3 regions of the Enterococcus infantis genome follow, and region 1 is predicted to be linked to each of the others. Evidence: predicted binding sites of a transcription regulator. Region 1 holds the regulator's gene; each other region holds the start of a gene.
The links. The regulator CtsR, encoded in region 1, represses protease genes until heat stress. The targets are predictions, from matches to a motif close to TTGGTCAAAAAAGGTCAAANA.

Region 1 (7,591 bases):
ATTTCGACAAAAACAGGAAATCTTTGTCTTCGTATGCCACCAGCCACTGCCGTTTTTCTTGACTGTAGATCAAGTAGGCCACTAGCAACTCGTCTTTACCTAAAGGATTTTCCTTGCGCAAACCACCGTCTTCCACGAGATAGATGGGAATCTTGTAGTCCCGACCTTCCAAGCGGGAAGATTGAAAGCAGAAAATCACACCCTCTTGAAAAAGAGGTTTCAATTCTCGCAAAAGGGTGACGTCCAGTTTGTCTACCGGAGTTGATTTGCGGAAAAAAGACTTGCGATCGTTGATTTTTTCCAGCACTAGGCGCGTCAATTTGTCAGCTAAGATTCGATAATATTCATCCAAGTAACGATAATAGACACGAGAAAGGTCATCCTTCAGATCAAAATAAACGAAATTGTTTTGCAGTTTGTAAAAAAATGGCGAGTGCAGATGGGTCTTCGTGTGACCGAAGTACAACAATTCACTGATTTCCAACGGAGTCAGTTCCTTAATCATGGCACTGTCGTTGAAGTCAATCCATTTGATGTCTTCGCTGATGCGGTTACGGGCGATCTCGTCAAAATATTGTTTGACGGATTCATTGCCGCGTAAAACTTTCATACCGGTGTGAGCTTCAAACTCGCCATAGTCGGAGGATGGGTCCAAAAGCAATAGATTTTTGGGTTGGTGAACGATGCCATGGTAGAACTCCACAGGACTGATTCCCCGTGACAAAGCAGCGTTGCTGGTAGTATCAATATGTACATAGACCATTTTTGCCATGGCAGAACCCCCCTCTTTTCCCCGATACTACTATCATACAACAAAGCCTGATTTTATGGTGTTTCGTTTACTTTAAAGTTTTATTACAGAACGTGCCGATTTTTGTGATTTGCTGCCACCATTTGTAATGAATAATGAAATTTTCACATTATTTTATCAAGTGTGCCCTCCTTTTTCAAGCAAGCGGTGGCGGACACATTGGCCACTTTGACCAAAATTGATGATTAACCCAACTGGACCAATCTGTGGTAAAATCAATTTAGAAAATGAAGATGGGGACGAGGCTGATGGCAACGAAGAAAAAAAAGCACCGGGTTCGCAATGGACTTATTAATCTGTTCTTGCTGCTGTTGTTGGTGGCGGGCTTGGTTTTGGTGTTTAACAATCAGATTAAAAACTTTTTGATGGATCGCAACACTGAAAAATTTGCTGTCTCGAAGCTTTCAAGAGAAGAGATCGTAGCCAATGAAGAGAAGCCGGCTACCTTTGACTTTGATGCGGTGGTTCCGGCCAGTTCGGAGGCTGTTTTCAAAGCGCAATGGCAAAATCGTGAGTCGCCGGTCATCGGCGGAGTGGCATTGCCCGCTGTTGGAATTAATTTGCCAATTTTTAAAGGGTTATCCAATGAAGCGCTGCTGTGGGGAGCCGGGACCATGTTTGAAGAGCAGGTGATGGGGCAGGGAAATTATTCTTTGGCGAGTCATCGAGCGTATGATAAAGGGTATCTGTTTGAACCGTTGGATCAGACTAAGATTGGAGATCCGATTTATCTGACGGATCTGGAAAATATCTATACGTATAAGGCGACATTGAATATCAAAGTAGTGCCGACTGATACGCAATATATCGATGAGGTTCCGGGGAAAAAATTGATTACATTGATCACCTGTGACGCGATTGGCGGTAAAAATCGGATTGTCGTTCAAGGTGAGCTGCAGTCAGTAACGCCGATAAAAGAGGCTTCTACTGAACTCAAGTCCGCTTTTGGGATTGAAGCGAAACATTATTAAAACTGAAAAAATCGTCGCCAGTCTGCCGCAGTGATAGCTCGGATAGACTGACGGCGGTTTTCTGTATTTAACTATAATGGTTTGTGAGGTTTAATCGAAATTAACTCAATAATCTAAAGAGATAAGCACAAATTTTTGTTATTCCTTAACATTCCATAACTGAACATTCGTCTGCCTTTAATTATTTCGGTAACTCCGGTATAATTAAGGTCAGTATTAGTCAAAAAGGCTTGCAGGTTTTGCTGCTGCCGATTTATCGAGAATCGGGGAAATGAAGAAAACTAAAAATTGTCTAAATGCCGTCTGTTTTTAGAGCTTAGAAGTACGGAGAACAGCCGCTAAGGACCTGTTGACTATGGCCGCTTCAGCACATTCAATAAAGGGAGGGGAATGGGCGTATGAGTCATCATAATACTTCCGATCTGATCGAGGCCTATCTGAAGAAAATTCTGGAAGATAGTGAGATAATTGAAATTAGAAGGACGGAAATGGCGGAATTGTTTAATTGCGTACCGTCTCAGATTAACTATGTCATCAACACCCGCTTTACCATTCAACGGGGCTATGCAGTTGCCAGCAAACGAGGTGGCGGCGGTTATATCCGAATTGAAAAGGTAAAGATTTCCGACAAGCATCGCTTTCTTGAGCAAGTGGATGAGCTGTTTGCCGATCGCTTAACGGAAAAAGATGCATTGGCGATTGTTCAAAAATTATATGAAGAAAAGTTATTGACCAAAAACGAAGGCAATCTTTTGCTGGCGACGATGGCAAAAACAACATTGGCTGTCTATCCGGATGCCAACAGAATCCGGGCGAGTCTGATGCATGCCTTGTTGGAACGGCTGAGCTATGAGAAGTAGTGTCTGATTGTTTCAGGAAAAGGGTACGACGAATAAGGGGGACGCTTCACTTTTGATGAAGCGGGATAGGAAGTGATTGTATGAACGAATTGTTCACAGAACGAGCCAAAGCAGTATTGGCTATCGCACAAGAAGAAGCAAAAACCTTCAAACACCAGTCAGTGGGATCAGAACATCTGCTGTTGGCATTGATGATTGAACAAAACGGAATTGCCGGTAAAACATTGCGGGAAATGAGCATTACGGAAAACGATATTCGAGAAGAGATTGAACATCTGACCGGTTATGGCACCGTGAAAAGTTATCCGGCAGGCGTCTATCTGCCATACTCACCACGGGCCAAGCAAATCTTTGCTTATGCCGGTGATGAAGCCAAGCGTCTGGGTGCTCCGCAAATCGGCACCGAACACCTGCTTTTGGGCCTGTTGCGAGATGATGAAATCCTAGCTTCTCGTATCATGATCAATTTGGGTATGAGTTTGGCTAAAATGCGTCAACTATTGAAGAAAAAAATGGGTCTCAATGAACCGAAGACCGGCAACAATAACGGCATGGGTCGGCGGCGACAAAACGCTGCACCGCAACAAGGTCAGCAAGCACAACGGCAGTCTGGTACCCAACAAGGGACACCGACATTGGATAATCTGGCCCGTGACTTGACGAAATTGGCCCGTGAAGACCGGTTAGATCCAGTAGTCGGCCGGACGAAGGAAGTCAAACGCCTGATTCAGATTCTAAGTCGCCGGACCAAGAACAATCCGGTCCTTGTGGGGGAACCTGGTGTAGGTAAAACTGCCATTGCAGAAGGCTTGGCACAGCGAATCGTCAATGGCGAGGTTCCAGAAGACATGCTGGAAAAACGTTTGATGATGTTGGACATGGGAGCATTGGTGGCCGGCACCAAGTATCGTGGGGAGTTTGAAGACCGCATGAAAAAAGTCATTGACGAAATTTACAACGACGGTCAAATCATCCTCTTCATCGATGAACTGCATACCCTGATTGGCGCTGGTGGCGCAGAAGGAGCGATTGATGCGTCTAACATTTTGAAACCAGCACTGGCTCGTGGGGAACTGCAGACCATTGGTGCGACGACATTGGATGAATACCAAAAATATATTGAAAAGGATTCAGCATTGGAACGCCGCTTTGCCCGGGTGCAAGTAGACGAACCAACGGCTGAAGAAGCCATCGAAATCTTGCGGGGATTGCGCCCACGTTACGAAGATCATCACGGTGTGGAAATCACGGACGATGCATTAAGTGCAGCAGTCCAGCTGTCTGTACGCTATATCAATTCCCGTCAGCTGCCGGATAAAGCCATCGACTTGATGGATGAATCAGCTGCAAAAGTTCGCTTGGATCGAGCCGATGAGCCCACCGAACTGGCGCGCCTACGAGAAGAAATTGCGCAACTGATGCATGAAAAAGAAACTGCGATTCAAGATCAAGATTTTGAGCTGGCAGCCCGACTGCGGCAAAAAGAGAAGAAGCTGAGCCAACGCCTGGCGGAAGTTGCAATCACTGAAACCAAAGAAGCAACCGGTTATGCTAATCAGGTAACCGCAGAAGATGTTGCAACGGTGGTTTCCCAATGGACTGGGGTGCCGCTGCAACAAATGGAGAAAAAAGAATCCGAACGTCTGCTGGAATTGGAGAGTCTCTTGCATCAGCGGGTGGTTGGACAGGATGAAGCAGTGACTGCTGTAGCCCGAGCCATCCGCCGTGCCCGCAGTGGATTGAAAGATCCAGACCGTCCGATTGGTTCCTTTATGTTCTTAGGACCAACTGGGGTTGGGAAGACAGAGTTGGCTAAGACATTGGCTGAAGCAATGTTTGGTTCTGAAGATGCTTTGATTCGCGTGGACATGTCCGAGTTCATGGAAAAATACAGCACCAGCCGTTTGATCGGTTCACCTCCGGGTTACGTAGGGTATGAAGAAGGCGGACAACTTACTGAAAAGATTCGCAGCAAGCCTTATTCGGTTATCCTGCTTGATGAAGTGGAAAAAGCCCATCCGGATGTCTTCAATATCCTGTTGCAGGTACTGGATGACGGGCATTTGACGGACTCGAAAGGCCGGAAAGTCGATTTCCGCAACACAATCCTAATTATGACCTCCAATATCGGTGCCACTCAGATTCGGGAAGAAAAAAATGTCGGCTTCAACGTCACTGACATCACTAAAGACCATAATAAAATGCAAAAACGAATCTTAGAAGAGCTGAAAAAAGCCTTCCGACCAGAGTTTTTGAACCGGATCGACGAAACAGTCGTCTTCCGCTCATTGAATGAAAGTGAGATTCATGAAATCGTCAAAATCATGAGTAAAGCTATCATCAAACGTCTGGCAGAACAAGACATTCGCTTGAAAATCACTCCGGCGGCTTATGATGTCATCGGTAAAGCCGGCTTTGATCCTGAGTACGGTGCTCGGCCCATCCGCCGTGCCCTGCAAAAAGAAGTCGAAGATCGCCTGAGTGAAGCGCTGCTCAGCGGCCAAATTCATTTGGGAGATCAAGTGACCATTGGCGCTAAAAAAGGTAAAATCACTCTGAATGTCAAAGAAACCGCGCCTCAGATTCCAGAAAATGGCAACAAAGGCAAGGCATTGACAAAGGTTTAAGACTCGTGTGATAAATAGAGGCTGTCTGTCGAAAATCTTCTCGGCAGGCAGTTTTTTAATTGTGTTATACTAACAAAAAGTAATGGTACAGGAGGAATAATCATGTCTGATTTGGTCTACAAACTGATTCCGCAAGATCCTTTTTTGGAGTTGACGGAAACGCAGACAGCCCAACTCCAACAGGCAGTGGCAGAAGCGGCACCTGATGCCACCTTCACGGAAACTGAGCGGGTCCAATTTGTGGATGCGGGAGCGGAATTTCATACCATCCACTGTCCATTTTGTAACAGTGAGCTTGCGCCGATGTGGTGGCATAAGGAAATGGAGCGCATCTATGCCCGGGCGCAGGGGTTTTATGATTTATCGGTGACGACCCCTTGCTGCGAGCAAAAGACGACGTTGAATGACTTAGTCTATGACTGGCCACAAGGTTTTGCTTCCTTGGTAGTAACTACGGCTTCAGAAACGGCCGTAGCGGCTCTGCAGCAAGCAACGGAAATGATCAGCGGCACCCCGTGGCGACTGATCAAAGCCCGCTACTAAAAACTAACGAGCTTTATAAGGTTGCGATAAAGTCTGGTCATCTCGCTAATTCAAGCAAATGAAGTGGCAAGTAATGTTCCGTCAAATTATTTTGGAGTTAGGCCGACAATTACTAGTCATCACCTTTTTCGAACAGCGGGACTTTTGCGACTGCTTGCAAATTGTTTAAAAAATGGCTTCTGCTGCTGACAGCGGAAGCTTTTTTGTGCTATTTTGAGTCACGATGACTACTAGATTCAGAGAACTCCCTGACTGTTTTTTGGCTAGGAGTTGTGATACGATAGTCTGGTTGAAAAAAGCACGTTATCTAATTGTCAGCGGGATGGTGAGTCTCTGCAGACATTGACATAAAGGAGACATGAAATGATCGAGATCATTGCAACATGCGAATCATTGCGACAGGCTAAACAGCTACTCGCTGCCGGGGTGGATACGCTGGTTTTTGGTGAAGAGACTTTTGGGTTGCGGTTGCCGACGGATTTTTCCCGAGAAGAACAGGCGGCACTAACCGCGTTGATTCATCAAGCTGAAAAGACAGCGGCGGTAGCGGTGAACGGCATCATGCATCCAGAAAAAATGAAGCTGGTTCCGGAATATTTGGCATTTTTAAAAGAAATCGGTGTGGATCGAATCATTATCGGTGATCCCGGAATCGTCTATATAATGAAGAAAAATCCAGAATTGGCATTGCCCTATGTTTACGATGCAGAAACGCTGGTGACCAGTGCCCGCCAAATCAATTTCTGGGCGCAAAAAGGAGCAGTGGGGGCTGTCTTGGCCCGGGAAGTTCCCTTTGAAGAGATGAAGGAAATGGCGCCGCAATTGCAGATCCCTACGGAAGTGCTGGTCTACGGTGCAACTTGTATCCATCAATCCAAGCGGCCTCTTTTGGAAAACTATTATCGTTTTACCAAACAAGAAGAAGACGCCGACAAAAAGCGGGGCCTGTTTTTATCCGATCCACAAGATGAGAATACCCACTATTCGATCTACGAAGACAGTCATGGCACCCATATTTTTGCTACTAATGATGTTTGTCTGGTGAAAGAGACGGGGGCTTTGGCGCAGGCTGGTTTTACCACTTGGAAGCTGGATGGCATCTTTGCACCGGGAGAAAATTTCGCAGCTGCAGCGACAGTCTTCGTAAAAGCCCGCAATCTGATTGAAGCAGGAGCGTTTACAGAAACAGCAGCAGTCGATTTGCAAGCGCAACTGACAGTCTTACATCCGAAAAAGCGGGGCCTGGATACTGGGTTTTTCTATGTGGATCCTAAAAAAATCCGCTAATGCCCACAAAACTTCGCAGCATAAAAAACTGCGGGAAACTCAGGCGATCACTACAGGTAAAGGCGGCAGTTGAAATAGGGCGCCACGCTATTTGGCAGAAATTCTATGACTACTTGGTTTCACTGAAATAAAGGAGAAAAAACGATGGCAACCACTAGTACAAAAGCGTTGAAACGTCCGGAGATCTTGGCACCGGCAGGAACGTTAGAAAAATTAAAAACCGCGATTCATTACGGAGCGGATGCAGTTTATATCGGCGGAAATGCTTACGGCTTACGCAGCCGTGCCGGCAATTTCAGCTATGAACAAATGGCAGAAGGGGTCGCTTTTGCTAAAGAACATGGAGCAAAAGTTTATGTAGCTGCCAACATGGTTACCCACGAAGGCAATCAAGAAGGGGCCGGCGAATTCTTTCGGGAATTGCGGGATGTCGGCATCTCGGCGGTGATTGTGTCCGATCCCGCACTGATTGAAATTTGCGTGACAGAAGCA
Region 2 (7,591 bases), on a different contig from region 1:
AATTGAATTTTATCCCCAGGTCGTACCACACCATCCATTACCCGAATGTTGAGCACCACCCCGCGATAGCTGTCATAAACAGAGTCAAAGATCAGTGCCTTCAAAGGCGCCGTCACATCTCCAGTCGGTGCCGGCACGTATTCTACAATCTGTTCCAGAATATCTTCAATACCAATACCCGCTTTGGCACTGGCTAACACAGCTTCTGATGCATCAATTCCGATGACGTCTTCGATTTCTTTGCGGACTCGCTCAGGATCGGCAGCCGGCAGATCGATCTTGTTAATGACTGGTAGAATCTCCAAATCATTGTCCAAGGCTAAATAAACATTGGCAAGTGTCTGGGCTTCAATCCCTTGGGCCGCATCTACCACCAACACCGCCCCTTCACAGGCTGCCAGACTGCGGGAGACTTCATAAGTAAAATCCACATGTCCCGGTGTGTCGATTAAGTGAAAAATATAGGTTTCACCGTCTTTAGCGGTATAATTCAGCTCAATAGCATTTAGCTTGATAGTGATTCCTCGTTCACGTTCCAGATCCATAGAATCCAACAGTTGATCTTGCATTTCCCGCTTGGTCACGGTATGGGTTTGTTCTAAGATTCGGTCTGCCAATGTAGACTTTCCGTGATCGATATGGGCAATAATGGAAAAATTACGAATCCGTTCTTGCCGATTCTGCATGTCTTGTATGTTCAACTTGATTCCTCATTTCATTTCATTCAACAGGTCCCCAGCCAAAAGTGAATTAACTGGTGCGCCTTATGTTCAGCCTTCTCATTATACCAACGAATCCATCGAATTTAAAGACTTTTCCGCCTGTGGCTCGCCTAGGATAGACCCTGGGTTTCTCCGCTTTTCTTGCAACTGTCGGTTTGATGCAGTTCTGGTATAATAGGGCTAACAATGAAAATGGAGTTGAAAGTATGGAATCTGATTTACGCCAAGACATGGAAATCCGTCCAGTAGGGCCTGAACACTTGGATCAGTTCAATGAATTGCTGGCTTATGTTTTTCAAATAACAGAATCTGACATCGAAGAAAGTGGTTATGACAGTAAAAAAGAAATGATTAAATCGAAAAAGCCTATTTTGGATTTATCAAAAGTTTATGGGTGGTTTCATAAAGATCAGCTGATTAGTCAAATCGCTATTTACCCTTGCGAAGTCAATATTCACGGCACGCCTTATAAAATGGGCGGCGTAACCGGAGTTGGCACCTATCCGGAATATGCTGGTCACGGACTGATGCAAGAATTGATTCGACTGGCCCTGACAAACATGCGTGAAGATGGCCAATGGATCAGCTACTTGTATCCTTATAACATCCCCTACTATCGCCGTAAAGGCTGGGAGATTATGAGTGATAAACTGAGTTTCAAAATTCGTGACACCCAGCTGCCAAAACAAGTGGAAGTTGGTGGCGTTGTTGAGCGCAAGCAAGTAGACGATCCCGATGTCTACCTTGTATATGATCAATTCTCGCTGATGAATCACGGTGCTTTGACCCGCAGCAGTTTCCACTGGGAGGAATACTGGCGCTATGAAAATGAAGAAGAACGTACAGCAGCTGTCTATTACAATGCCCAGGGTGAACCTCGTGGTGTCTTGTTTTACTGGGTAGCTGAAGAAGTCTTTCACATCAAAGAGATGTTTTATCTGGATCAAGAAGCCCGCAACGGCCTTTGGAACTTTATTTCGGCTCACTTTTCCATGATTTACTGGGTAAAAGGTGATATTTACAAAAACGAACCTCTGGCTTTTCTCTTGGAAGACAGTCAGATAAAAGAAACGATTGAGCCTTACTACATGGCCCGAATCGTGGATGTCGAACAGTTTCTGCGACAATTTCCGTTTTCAGCTTTCTCTGAACCTTTTCACTTCGAGGTGACTGATCCAGTAGCTGAGTGGAATAACGGGATTTTCTCATTGAGTTGGTCAGAAGCTGACCAGCAGGCAAAAGTCACTCGCGAACCTTTGGGTAAAGCGGTCACTTTGGATATCCAGACCTTGAGCTGCTTATTGATGAACTACCGCCGGGCTGCCTATCTATCACGAATTGAGCGCTTAGTAACTGATAAACAAACGCTGCGCACGTTAGAACAAATCATTCCAGACACCGAAGCCTACTTCAGTGATTATTTCTGAGAACAAAAGGTTGTGCCGCAGCTCATTTTTAAGTGGTATTTGGCGAAGATTTTATCCTATAAATAAGAAAATATCTGCCAGCACTGCTTGCGACAATTTTTGTATCTGATTCCGTAGAATAAACCTGATCTTACGTATAATATAATGAGAAGTCAGCGATTGAAGTTTTTAACAATGAAAAGCCAAGTCACCTCCACTGTTTTTAATGGAAATGGCTTGGCTTTTGCGACTCATGTTTGGCAGTGTTCACTTCACTGGAGGTTGGCTAGACAGTTGTCACGGCATCCCTTGCTAGTTGACTCCAGACAAGGGCACTATTTTACTCTAGAGATAGGGCATTTCGATTCGTGTCAGAGGCTGGCCTTGCTGGTCTTCCAAATAGTATTCATAGCTCTTATGGAGAAACTGATGGTTTTCTTCTCTGATAGCGTCAATCATTAAGCGATAAACCAGTTCCATCTCAGAATCATCTCCCGCATATTCTGTCACAGCCGCTTGAATGGCTTCCGTCTGTCTCGAGGTAATTCCTTCTGGTAGTCCTTCCGACATCGGCAGTTGCTCCACCGGAAGACCAAATTCAACGACTAACGGTTTAGTGTCAATCTGGCCTTCAAGTGACACCTTTTGATAGCCGACATACGGCCAACCACTAATCACTAGCTGTAAGTCTTCGGCAGCTGTGATCAGCCGCTGAAAACTATCTCCAGTTGCTTGCCCCAGTTGAGCTTCCGAAAGTTCCAAGGTTAGGATCAGCAACTTTCGTGAAGGGATACGTTCATTGGTGATTTCCATCTATTCCACTCCTTTAAAAAAGTATGCGAGGTACCTGCTTCTTCCATAACCTCTGCATTTGCGCTTATTTCCTTAAGTATAAAAAGAATCAAAAAAAACGACAAGTAAAGGTACTCACCCAAAAAGGATTGTGCTGTATTTTGTGACAAACGAAAAATTCCTTTGTTCCACGTAACCAATTGGTGTGGTTACAATGTCGTTTTTGCGCGTACTTCTCTAGCCAGTGTACCTTTCTTGAAATTAAAAAAATTGTGGGTCATAAATTAATTTCGGATCTTAAAAGAGAAGCAGCTTCTGAGTTTTAACAGAAGCTGCTTCTCTTTTGTTTGTGGTTCATGTTTAGTAATGTTCACTTCATAGGAAGGTGCCAAGACGATTGTCACCCTTCTCTTTCATTAGGCTTCTTCAGCTTCTGCCATTTCATTTTGAAAGACTAGCTGATCGTCTAAAAGCGTGATTGTCACTTTGGTTTTCGGCAGCACTCGGCCAGATACGATTTCTTTTGCCAGTGGTGTTTCTACTTCCCGAGTGATAAAACGGCGAAGCGGACGTGCCCCATAGGCTGGTTCGTAAGACTGCTCAGCAATCCAGGTCCGCGCACTGTCTTCGATATCCAGATAAATTTCCTGATCTTCTAACCGTTTGGAAAGTTGGGCGATAATCTTGTCAACGATCCCTTTCACATCTTCTAATGACAGTGGCGTAAACAAGATGGTATCGTCAATCCGATTCAAAAATTCCGGTTTGAAATGGCCCCGCAGCAAGCTCATCACTTGTTCTTGGACAGCTTCCGGAATGCTTCCTTCGGCTGTCACTCCTTCTAAAAGCAGTTGGGAGCCAATATTGGAAGTCATGATTAAGACTGTATTTTTGAAATCTACCACTCGTCCTTTGGAGTCTGTCAAGCGGCCATCATCCAATACTTGCAACAAAATATTGAAGACATCCGGGTGAGCTTTTTCAATCTCGTCTAATAAAACAATGGTGTAGGGATTGCGGCGAACTGCTTCAGTCAGCTGTCCCCCTTCGTCATAACCTACATATCCTGGAGGTGCCCCCACCAAGCGGCTCACCGAATGTTTTTCCATATATTCGCTCATGTCAATTCTAACCATGTGGTCTTCCGAATCAAATAAGTTTTCAGCCAATGCTTTTGCCAATTCGGTCTTCCCGACCCCGGTTGGTCCTAAAAATAAGAAGGACCCTAGTGGGCGATTGGGATCTTGTAAGCCGGCACGAGCGCGAATGACCGCATCACTGACTGCATCAACTGCTTCATTTTGGCCAATCACTCGTTTATGAAGTGTTTCGTTGAGCTTCATGAGCTTTTCTCGCTCGCCTTCGACCAACTTCGTCACCGGAATACCGGTCAAACGTCCCACAACGACAGCAATCTCGTTTTCAGTTACTGACTCTTGTACCATTTTGAGATCATCGTTTTTCGCTTTATTTTCCAATTCCTTCAGTTCTTTTTCCAGTTGAGGAATGGTGCCATGACGCAAAACAGCGGCTCGTTCAAGATCATAGTTGTTTTCTGCATCTTCTAATTCATGCCGGGCACGATCGATTTCCGCTCGTTTATTGGACACGGCATTAACTTCTTCTTTTTCCGTTTCCCATTGCATTTTCATCGCATTGGCTTCTTCACGCAGCTCTGCCAGTTCTTCTTGCAGGTTTTCCAAGCGTTTTTTAGAAGCATCATCGGTTTCTTTCTTCAAAGCTGCTTCTTCAATTTCCAATTGCATCAAACGACGGGTCACCTGATCCAACTCCGTAGGCATAGAGTTCATTTCCACACGAATCGTCGCGCAGGCTTCGTCCACTAAATCGATGGCTTTGTCTGGCAAAAAGCGGTCAGTAATGTAACGATCCGATAGAGTAGCTGCTGCCACCAGTGCATTGTCATGGATATTAACCCCGTGATGAATCTCGAAGCGTTCTTTTAGTCCCCGTAAAATAGAGACCGTATCTTCCACAGTTGGCTCTTTCACCAAGACCTTTTGGAAACGCCGCTCCAAAGCTTTATCTTTTTCCATATATTGTCGATATTCGTCTAAGGTGGTAGCCCCAATGGTATGCAGTTCCCCCCGAGCCAACATTGGTTTCAAAAGATTCCCGGCATCCATGGAACCTTCTGTTTTACCAGCACCTACAATATTGTGGATTTCATCAATGAACAGGATGATTCGGCCATCCGACTTTTTGACTTCCTGTAAAACAGCCTTCAGCCGTTCTTCAAATTCGCCACGGAATTTAGCCCCTGCAATCAGCGCCCCCATGTCCAAAGAAAAAATCGTCTTGTCTTTCAAATTTTCTGGTACATCTTTGCGGACAATCCGTTGGGCCAATCCTTCAACTATCGCTGTTTTACCAACACCGGGTTCACCGATAAGCACCGGATTATTTTTTGTTTTACGGCTGAGAATCCGAATGACATCTCGAATTTCTTCGTCTCGACCAATGATTGGATCCATTTTACCGTTTTTCACCTGTTGGACCAAATCCACACCATATTTTTCCAGTGCTTGGTATTGCTCTTCTTGATTTTTTGAGGTCACTTTATCGCCTCCCCGCATCTCTTCAATATTCTTTTTGAGTTCTTTTTCAGTTAAGCCATTTTTGACCAAGTACTTGGTCAAAGAAAAATTTTTCAGCTTCATCAACGCCAACAGTACAATCTCCGTCGATAAAAACTCATCGCCAAACGTTTGCCGCAGTCCGTCTGCTTCTTGCAACAGATGAAAAAGATTCTGGCTCATCGATTGACCGTATTGAACGCTGCCCCCTTCAATTACGGGATATTCGTCTAATCCGCGATCGACCTCTCTTTCAAAAGCCTCGACATCCAAACCAGCATCCGTATAAAAGTTACGTCCGAAATGATTTGGCTGTAAAAAAATCTTCCATAAATGTAAGATATCAATTTCTTGATGGTGTCTAGTCACTGCTACTTGTTGGGCTTCAGCGATTGCCTCTTGCAATGTTGTTGTCATTTTTTCAATATTCAAAGTGGTTTCCTCCCTTTCATGAGCTGAGGTGGTGACGTTACGGCACTCTTTTTATCAATGATGGTCAAAGAGACCGCAAACTCACCAAAAAGCCCTGAACTACCATAGTTCCGAGCGTTATCTGTCCTTTTGCAGTAGATAATCTCATCTACATTTAATAGTATAATCCATTGGTCAAAATTGGTCAAACGAAACACTCGAATTTTCTCGAAAAATCTAAAAAAATTCAGCCATTCAGCGAATTTTCAAATTATTAGGTTAGTCTCAGCATTGAGTACAATGTAAATAACAGCCTGAGATTTACCCAGGCTGTTATCTGTAACTTATTTCAATTTTTCCACAACTACTTTGCTGTATCTTCTTTGATATCTTTGATTTCGGAATGAATGGCGCGCCTTTTATCCACCAGGAAATAGACAAACCCGATTAAAAATGGCCAAACATAACTAGCAAAGCGGTACAAAAGCATAGAGCTGGCTGCATCGACAGTCCCCACAATTGGACTGAACAGTAGCAAATATACAAATTCAAAAGAACCAATCCCAGCCGGTGTTGGAATTGATCCTGCCAAAATAACAGCAAAACTAGTCAACCCAAAAGACAAGAAAAAGTTTAACTGGGGATGATCCCCCATCAAAACAATGGCAGGAATCACAAACCAGAACATGACTTTCAACATATTCAGAAAATAAATGCGATAAATCAGCGGGCGAACTTGCAAGATGCTGTCAACAGCTTCGCGAAGGGAATAGACCTGAATATTGACCTTATCTACCATATCGCGAATCTTTGTACTTTTGAAAAGCTTGTTTGCCAATTTCACAGACCAGATCTGTAGATTCAAGCTCAAGGTAAGTGCTAAAAGGACAGCGATAATCACAAAAGTTACCACCATAGCAAACAAGACCAGCCAAATAATCTTTGGTTTTTCCGAGTGAAAGAAAACAAATTGCATGATCAGACTGATGACCGCCCAACTTAAAAGCGCGACCTTATACATGATCATATGCAAGGCGGTTACACCCACGCTTTGAGAAATTCGCAATCCTTTGCGGTGATAAAAATTCACTTCTGCAATCAGCGTTCCCGCACCAAAAGTCACCAAACGATAAAACGCAGCATAGCACATGGCTAAAGCACCATCACCGGTTGTAAAGCGCTTCTCAAAGGTCCCAGCCATCACCTTCAAATTTTCACCTTCAACGAGGATATACAAGCTCCCACAAAGAATCACACCCAACAAAACCAAAAGTGGCGTCTGCGAAAGTTGTACCAAGATATCTCCCAGTGAATTTTTGATAACAAAGCCCAAGATACCGAATATCACGAAAACAAAGAGGATATTCATCACAATCTTGAGTCCTGAACGATTTTTCATTGTCACACTCCCAAATTCTGGTCTAACAGCAGAAGAAATTTACTTGCAGGATCTTTTTAGTAAACTATAAATCGAGTCTTAGCGTAGATAGTACCACAGCAAGACCGCAACTGAAAGTATTCCCCCAATTGCGAAACAGACTGTAAAATACTTTTTCCTAGTCTTATGATGAAAGAGCTGTTGACCCATGAGACCGCCGATTCCCCCGCCAGCTAATCCCAGCAGCAGCAGCGTCTTTTCAGAGATGCGCCAACTGTCCATTTT
Region 3 (7,591 bases), on a different contig from region 1:
GAAAGGAAGCGTATCATGTTAGAAGAAATCCTCTTAGATGATCCGGCCCGTTCCAAGCTCGGAATCTACAAGCATATTCTTGAAATCGATCCGGGAGAGTATCCGATTCATTATTTTGAAAAGTATACTGGCTACTCCCATATAAAAACAGCCAACCTGTTGCAGGGAATGAATAAAGAACTGCAGGAACTGTCTGGTGGCAGTCGCTTGCTGAATGAAAAAGACAAAGTAGTTGTAGCCAAAGTAATCCCCAGCTACCAACAATATCAACAATATTTGTTTTCACGAGGAGTTCCCTACGGTGTTTTGCTGGAATCATTGTTGCATCCGGACAAGGATCTGAAGGATTTCGGGACAATGTCTGGGCTCAGTCAATCTTCTTTGATGCGTCGCCTGAAGCCGTTGGTGGAATACCTGAAATTCAAGGGTATTCGCTTGAACTGTTTGCAAATGGAGGTCACCGGTCGGGAGTCTGCAATTCGTATCATGTACTTTAATTTCTTGTGGAGTGTGGATTTTGGCACAAAACTCTATGGGTATTTTGAGAATGAGCTGCAACAGTCACTGGACAGTTTTTTGTCAGCAGATGATCTCGTTTATTTAAAGTACGTCGAAAAGCGCGAATTCAGTATGTACCATGGCATCAGTCTCTTGCGGACGAGACAAGGGTACTATGTCGACGAACCGCAGATTAACCAATTACTTTTTCCTGCAACTAACCGGAAGTTCAAAGAAGCCTTGGAAGCAGAGAAGGTTCCTGAAACTTATCAAGAACGAGAAGCGAACTTCGTTAACTATATGATTTTCTACTGGCCGCAGATTTTTGCGACAGATGATCCGCGTTTGCCAATCATCAAGCGTCAGTACAAATTACTTGATGAATCGAAAGGCTATGCCGCAACCTTTTTCGAAGGAATCAAAAAAGAGCTTAATATCATTGGACGCGGGCAACAAGAACTGTTACTGCTGAATTTGCAAACTATTTTTTTACGGCGCCAGATTTTGGGTGGCAATGTCCCTAAAAATCTTGACTTTATCATGGAAAGCTTGAAAAAACAACATCCAGAATTTGAAGTGCTAGCTGGTCGTATAAGCGACACTTTATCAGAAATTGTTCCAGCAGATGAGGATTTGGTCAGCTTGTTGACGATTGTCTGCATTAACGCTTTTCATAATGAAGGCCCGGCAGAAAAGGTCAACATCGGGATTATTGGTTTTCCAAATCATTTCTTGCTGTATGCTATGATTAATCGCATCGAACGCTTGCCTTTCGTTGAATTCTCGCTGATGAATTCATCGAGTTTAGAAAACTACGATGCGGTGATTACTTGTAGCAAAGAGCTTTTGCCTAAGAATACTAAAAATTACTGGATTGTTGAAGGAGAAGCTTCCTTTGATGATATGGATAATTACCTCTTCCAGTTGTACAAAGAAAAGACGGTTTAACCTAATACTGGTTAGACAGCGATAGCTTTACAAATAGCAAAAAGCCTCACGAAGTATCGTCAAAAGTCAGATATATTCTGCTGACTGTTTGATACTATCGTGAGGCTTTTTTGATTTTTGGTTATTACACAGCGGTGGTATCAGGTTCTGGATATTTTTGGATTGAAATCTCCACAAAGCCATTTTCTTGAATAACATGGATGTCTTCAACACTAGGTTCCTGCGGCATTTTTCTGAGAAAATAAGTTTTAATTTCATCGATTTCATTTTGCCGAATGTTGCGTTTTTTATTGATCATTAGGATTTCGTTGTGGGCCGGTGCGACAGTATATATGACAGTCGTATTGCCTGCGGTATAGACTTTCACCAATTCCGCGTCAGTATTTTCCAACTGGTTACGGACCAGCCTTGAATGACTGTTGGTTACGTTGATCAATTTCATAAGACTTCACCTCAAAGTTTCGTTCATATTTTCATTATAAAATTTTAACGGTGATTTTGAAAGTAATATCACCTCACCATGTTAAATTCTTCAAAAAGAGTCATGTTGGAAGAAAATAGAGAGGCAAATGATGTGGCAGTATGGCCTTCAAAAAGAAAGGGGTAGAAAAAAGAAGGTGTCGGCTAAAAAACCGATACCTTCTTTTTGTTATGCTATCAAACTTCGCTATCGCCAGTCTTGTTGTCTGTTTCATCAGCAACATCAGGAGCAGCCGTTTTTTTAAGTGGTTCGTCAGCTTCCTTGACTACAATCTTGTCGTCTTCCAAAACAGCTTGTAATTCAGTTGCTTGTGGATGATCGAGATAAAATTCAGCGATGCCGTCTTCAATCTGATCTTGGATTGTACGGCGCAAAGGACGCGCACCCATCGAAGGATCATACCCAAGATCGACTAGTTTTTCTTCGACTTCTTTGGTGACATCAATGTGAATGTGTTGCGTTTTCAGCATGCCATTGACTTCGTTGAGCATCAATTCCACAATCTTCAATAGATTTTCTTTTGACAAGGCGCTGAATTCGATGATGCCGTCGAAACGGTTCAAAAATTCAGGGGTGAAGTAATTATTCAACTGTCCTAAGACAGAGCGGGTCACGCCGTCTCTAGCTGCACCAAAGCCGACATTGGCTTCGACTTTGCCGGTACCAGCATTGGAAGTCATGATAATCAAAGTATCCTTGAAGCTGACTGTCCGCCCTTGGGCATCTGTCAAACGCCCGTCATCAAGAATTTGCAAGAACATATGCAAGACATCCGGATGCGCCTTTTCAATTTCGTCTAAAAGAATCAGGCTATAAGGATTGCGGCGAACTTTTTCCGTCAATTGACCTGCTTCTTCGTAACCGACGTAACCTGGAGGTGAACCGATAAGTTTTGAAACACTATGTTTTTCCATGTATTCCGACATATCAAAGCGGATCATGGCATCTTCAGAACCAAACATCTCATAAGCTAATTGTTTGGCCAACTCTGTTTTTCCGACCCCGGTTGGTCCGATAAAGAGGAAAGAGCCAATTGGTCGATTTTGTTTACCTAACCCAACCCGATTGCGGCGGATGGCTTTGGCAACGCGATCAATTGCTTCATCCTGTCCAATAACATGTGCTTTCAAGTCATCGGCAAGGTTTTTCAACTGCGTTTGTTCTTTTTCCTTGAGTTCGCCTACTGGAATACCGGTTTTCTGTTCGACGATTTGCTCCATATCTTTTTCTGTGATGACAGGTGTTTCTTCATCGGAAATTTGGTTCTTTTTCATTTCTTCCAGCTTGTTGATCTGATCTCGATAGTAGGCAGCTTTTTCAAAGTCTTCTTCCTGAGAAGCTTTTTGCTTTTGTGCTTCGGCATCTTGCAGTTTTTTATCGATAGTTTTCGGATCGACAAACTGGATGGTTAGATTTTTCTTAGAACCGGATTCGTCCAACAAATCAATCGCTTTGTCTGGCAAGAAGCGATCTTGGATGTAGCGATTAGACAATGTTGCTGCGGCTTCGATGGCCTCATCCGTATATTTCACATGATGATAATCTTCGTAACGAGGTTGCAAGCCTTTCAAAATACTAATCGTTTCTTCAACAGTCGGTTCATCCACTCGAACTGGCTGCATCCGTCGTTCCAGCGCTGCGTCTTTTTCGATGATGCGATACTCATTCAGCGTTGTTGCGCCCACCATTTGCAGCTCGCCGCGTGCCAAAGCCGGTTTCAAGATATTGCCGGCATCCATGTTGCCATCGCCAGCAGCGCCAGCCCCAACGATTTCATGCACTTCATCGATAAACAAGATGACATTTTCAGCCTGTTTGATTTCATCGATTAGTTTTTGCATCCGTTCTTCAAATTGTCCGCGAATGCCAGTCCCTTGTACCAGTGAAGCAACATCTAAACGAATGACTTCTTTTTCAAGCAATTTTTGGGGAACGTCACCATTGACAATCTTTTGCGCCAGGCCTTCGACAACAGCTGTTTTACCAACACCTGGTTCACCGATCAGCACCGGATTGTTTTTTGTCCGACGATTCAAAATTTCAATCACGCGTTGAATCTCTTCGTCACGACCGACAACCGGATCGACCCCGCCGTCTCTGGCTTGTTGCGTAATATTAATTCCATATTCACCTAGCAGTCCTTCTGCGCCCCCACTTGGACGACGGGGAGGTTGGCCACCGTTGAAATTATTTCCACCGGTCTGTGTTGGAGGCGTTTGTTCATAAGGAGATTGTCCTTGTTGCATCTGTCGGGACATTTGACGGAACAAATCATCCAATGAACCGAAACCAAAAGGATCTTGTGCCATCATCGTTTGTCCTCCTTGTTGATTTTTCAATTTTTGGTAGCAGCTTTGACAATAGTCCAGTTGTTTTCGTTGACCATTGACGTTTGCATACAAATGAATCGTTGCTTCATTTTTACCACAATTTTGACAAAGCATCATTTCACGACCTTTCTTTACTATGCAAGCTATCCCTTAAAGAAAGGGGCTTGTTATCAATCTTTAACTATTGTAACGCGGTTTGAGTTTTCCGTAAAAAGAAAGCTATTTCTCATGGTCAAAAATGGTTTGACTATCTCTGACCAATTCCAATTATACTCAAGATCGTGTTTCCTGCAACTATCTTGTTTTTTATCCGTTTGTTTTCGATCAGAGGAGACAATTATCGGAAATAGGTATGTTATCTTCAAAAATATTTTTTAAGGAGGGAAAAGTGTAGATACTCTGCTGTTGAAAAAGAGAAAACGGTTGTGAAATCAGGGGAAAAATGGTAATCTTAAGAATTGAAAGGGACAAAAAGCTCGTGCTGTATGCGCGATCACTACCCTAACAAAATACTTTGTTTTATAAAGGAGACCGATCAATATGGAAAAGAAAGACTTTCACGTAGTAGCAGAAACAGGGATTCACGCACGTCCAGCTACCTTGCTGGTTCAAACAGCAAGCAAATTCAGCTCTGACATCAACTTAGAGTACAAAGGTAAATCTGTAAACTTGAAATCTATCATGGGCGTGATGTCTCTTGGTGTAGGCCAAGGTTCAGACGTTACTATCACTGCTGAAGGTGCTGACGAAACAGAAGCAATGGAAGCAATCGTAGAAACAATGAAAAAAGAAGGGTTGTCTGACTAATATGGTTGAAATGCTAAAAGGGATCGCCGCAAGCGACGGAATCGCAGTTGCAAAAGCTTACCTGCTAGTTCAACCAGATTTGTCTTTCAACAAAACTTCAGTAGCAGATACTGCTGCTGAAGAAACGCGCTTGGATGATGCGTTGGCAAAATCCAGCGAAGAATTGACTCTGATCCGTAACAAAGCAGCAAAAAGCCTTGGCGAAGAAGAAGCACAAGTATTTGATGCACATTTGATGGTCTTGAGCGATCCGGAAATGATCGGTCAGATCAAACAAAACATCAACGATAACAAAGTCAATGCTGAAGCTGCATTGAAGGAAGTTACCGATATGTACATCGGCATGTTCGAAGCGATGGACGACAACGCCTACATGCAAGAACGTGCTGCTGATATTCGTGACGTTGCCAAACGTGTTCTGGCTCATTTATTGGGAGTTACTTTACCGAATCCTTCAATGATTAACGAAGAAGTCGTAGTAGTTGCTCACGATTTGACACCAAGTGACACTGCTCAGTTGGACCGTACCTACGTCAAAGCCTTTGTCACTGACATCGGTGGACGTACTTCTCACTCAGCAATCATGGCACGTTCTCTTGAAATTCCAGCAATTGTTGGGACTAAAGAAATCACCGGCAAGGTAAAAGCAGGCGACATTTTAGCAGTCAACGGCATTGAAGGGGATGTGATCATCAACCCTAACGATGACCAGACAGCAGAATTCAATAAAGCTGCTGAAGCATATGCAGCACAAAAAGCAGAGTGGGAAAAACTGAAAGAAGCTGAAACCGAAACTGCGGATGGCGTTCATTTCGAGTTGGCTGCCAATATTGGTACGCCAAAAGATTTGGAAGGTGTTCACAACAACGGGGCAGAAGCAATTGGTTTGTACCGGACTGAATTTTTGTACATGGATTCACCTGACTTCCCAACTGAAGAAGACCAGTTTGAAGCCTACAAAGCTGTTTTAGAAGGCATGGGCGACAAACCGGTAGTGGTTCGGACGATGGACATCGGTGGGGATAAAGAGCTTCCTTACTTGAAACTCCCTCATGAAATGAATCCGTTTTTGGGTTACCGGGCGCTGCGTATCAGTTTGTCTGAACTTGGCGACGGGATGTTCCGTACGCAATTGCGTGCATTGCTTCGTGCATCGGCATTCGGCAATCTGCGGATCATGTTCCCAATGGTAGCGACTCTGAAGGAATTTAGAGCAGCTAAAAAACTTTACGAAGAAGAACGTCAAAAATTAGTAGACGAAGGTGTTGCAATCTCTGATAAGATCCAAGTCGGGATTATGATTGAGATTCCAGCAGCAGCTATTTTGGCTGACAAGTTTGCTAAAGAAGTCGACTTCTTCAGTATTGGTACCAATGACTTGATTCAATACACAATGGCAGCAGACCGGATGAATGAACAAGTTTCATACTTGTATCAACCATACAACCCGTCTATCCTGCGCTTGATCAAAAACGTTATCGATGCAGCACACGCTGAAGGCAAATGGGCCGGCATGTGTGGTGAGATGGCCGGTGATCAAACAGCGGTACCATTGTTGATGGGTATGGGCTTGGATGAGTTCTCAATGAGTGCGACATCTATTCTTAAAACCCGTAGTCTGATGAAAAAACTGACAACTACTGAAATGAAGGAATTGGCAGATCGCGCATTGCAAGACTGCGACACAATGGAAGAAGTTGTTGAATTGGTTCACCAGTATACTGAAGGTAAATAAGTCTTTTTCTAGGCGGAGCAAATGCTCCGCCTTTTTTGCGTTTGATTAAGGGGAGAAGACCGAATTGAATCAATAGATGAACTCAGGCTGAGAAATGTCTGAGTTTTTTTGCTGCTTTTTTTGATAAACGTCGTTTCTTATCCTGATCTTTTTTTGAATGGAATTTGCAACAGCTGTTATTAGTTCACTTTAAAGAAGAGCCTAGAGAAATATTTGATGAAACAGGCTCTTCAAAAAAAGATAAGGCCTAAATTATTCAAAAAAAATCATTTTAAATTGGAATTTTGCCATTTTATTTTTAATAGTAAAAAATTCACAATCCGGATGAATGAGAAATTTGAAAGTGAAAAATGTGTCTTGACATGTTTAAAACGGAAACAGTTTTTGGCACCATATTCCAAATTTCGTTTGTGAAAAATAATATCTATTTCTGCTTATACATTAAAAAAACAACAGGAATCTAATGGTTCGATTTTTCTTAAGCAAATAATTTATTGTTTTAAAAATTAGTTGGTATTATCTACGTGTAGATATAAGTCGATATAAAAATGTCTAAAAAAAATAATTTATAATTTTATTTTGAAAATTTTGGAGTAAGGTGGTTTTTGTGAAATGAAGGATATTGATAATAAAAAAACATGTGAAATTCACAATTCGTAATAATCAGAGGAGGCGATGAAAATGCTGGGAAAACGGAAGGTGGTCCTTTTGCTGAGAATTTCTCTGGTTATCACCGGAATTGTCGGATTAGTCTTTGTCTTTAGTAAGCCAATTACAAATATTTGGATACAT

Region 2: clpB (ATP-dependent chaperone ClpB) is a predicted target of CtsR. The motif match lies at 6,120-6,140, and genes of this name have one in related genera.
Region 3: ACOMA8_RS05885 (ATP-dependent Clp protease ATP-binding subunit) is a predicted target of CtsR. The motif match lies at 4,498-4,518, and genes of this name have one in related genera.

What each region holds. Positions count from the first base shown of each region.
Region 1 is NZ_JBMHFB010000003.1:143,761-151,351, forward strand. Features, by position in the region: gene ACOMA8_RS04705 (hypothetical protein) at 1-772, opposite strand, end outside; gene ACOMA8_RS04710 (class A sortase) at 1,060-1,782, shown strand; gene ACOMA8_RS04715 (CtsR family transcriptional regulator) at 2,181-2,642, shown strand; gene ACOMA8_RS04720 (ATP-dependent Clp protease ATP-binding subunit) at 2,723-5,269, shown strand; gene ACOMA8_RS04725 (hypothetical protein) at 5,372-5,812, shown strand; gene ACOMA8_RS04730 (peptidase U32 family protein) at 6,176-7,099, shown strand; gene ACOMA8_RS04735 (peptidase U32 family protein) at 7,244-7,591, shown strand, end outside.
Region 2 is NZ_JBMHFB010000004.1:147,354-154,944, reverse strand. Features, by position in the region: gene lepA (translation elongation factor 4) at 1-686, opposite strand, end outside; gene ACOMA8_RS06135 (GNAT family N-acetyltransferase) at 929-2,149, shown strand; gene ACOMA8_RS06130 (hypothetical protein) at 2,474-2,941, opposite strand; gene clpB (ATP-dependent chaperone ClpB) at 3,337-5,949, opposite strand; gene ACOMA8_RS06120 (lysylphosphatidylglycerol synthase transmembrane domain-containing protein) at 6,293-7,327, opposite strand; gene ACOMA8_RS06115 (DUF1294 domain-containing protein) at 7,406-7,591, opposite strand, start outside.
Region 3 is NZ_JBMHFB010000004.1:95,369-102,959, forward strand. Features, by position in the region: gene ACOMA8_RS05875 (helix-turn-helix domain-containing protein) at 16-1,446, shown strand; gene ACOMA8_RS05880 (DUF1827 family protein) at 1,571-1,888, opposite strand; gene ACOMA8_RS05885 (ATP-dependent Clp protease ATP-binding subunit) at 2,104-4,371, opposite strand; gene ACOMA8_RS05890 (phosphocarrier protein HPr) at 4,798-5,064, shown strand; gene ptsP (phosphoenolpyruvate--protein phosphotransferase) at 5,066-6,799, shown strand; gene ACOMA8_RS05900 (class A sortase) at 7,481-7,591, shown strand, end outside.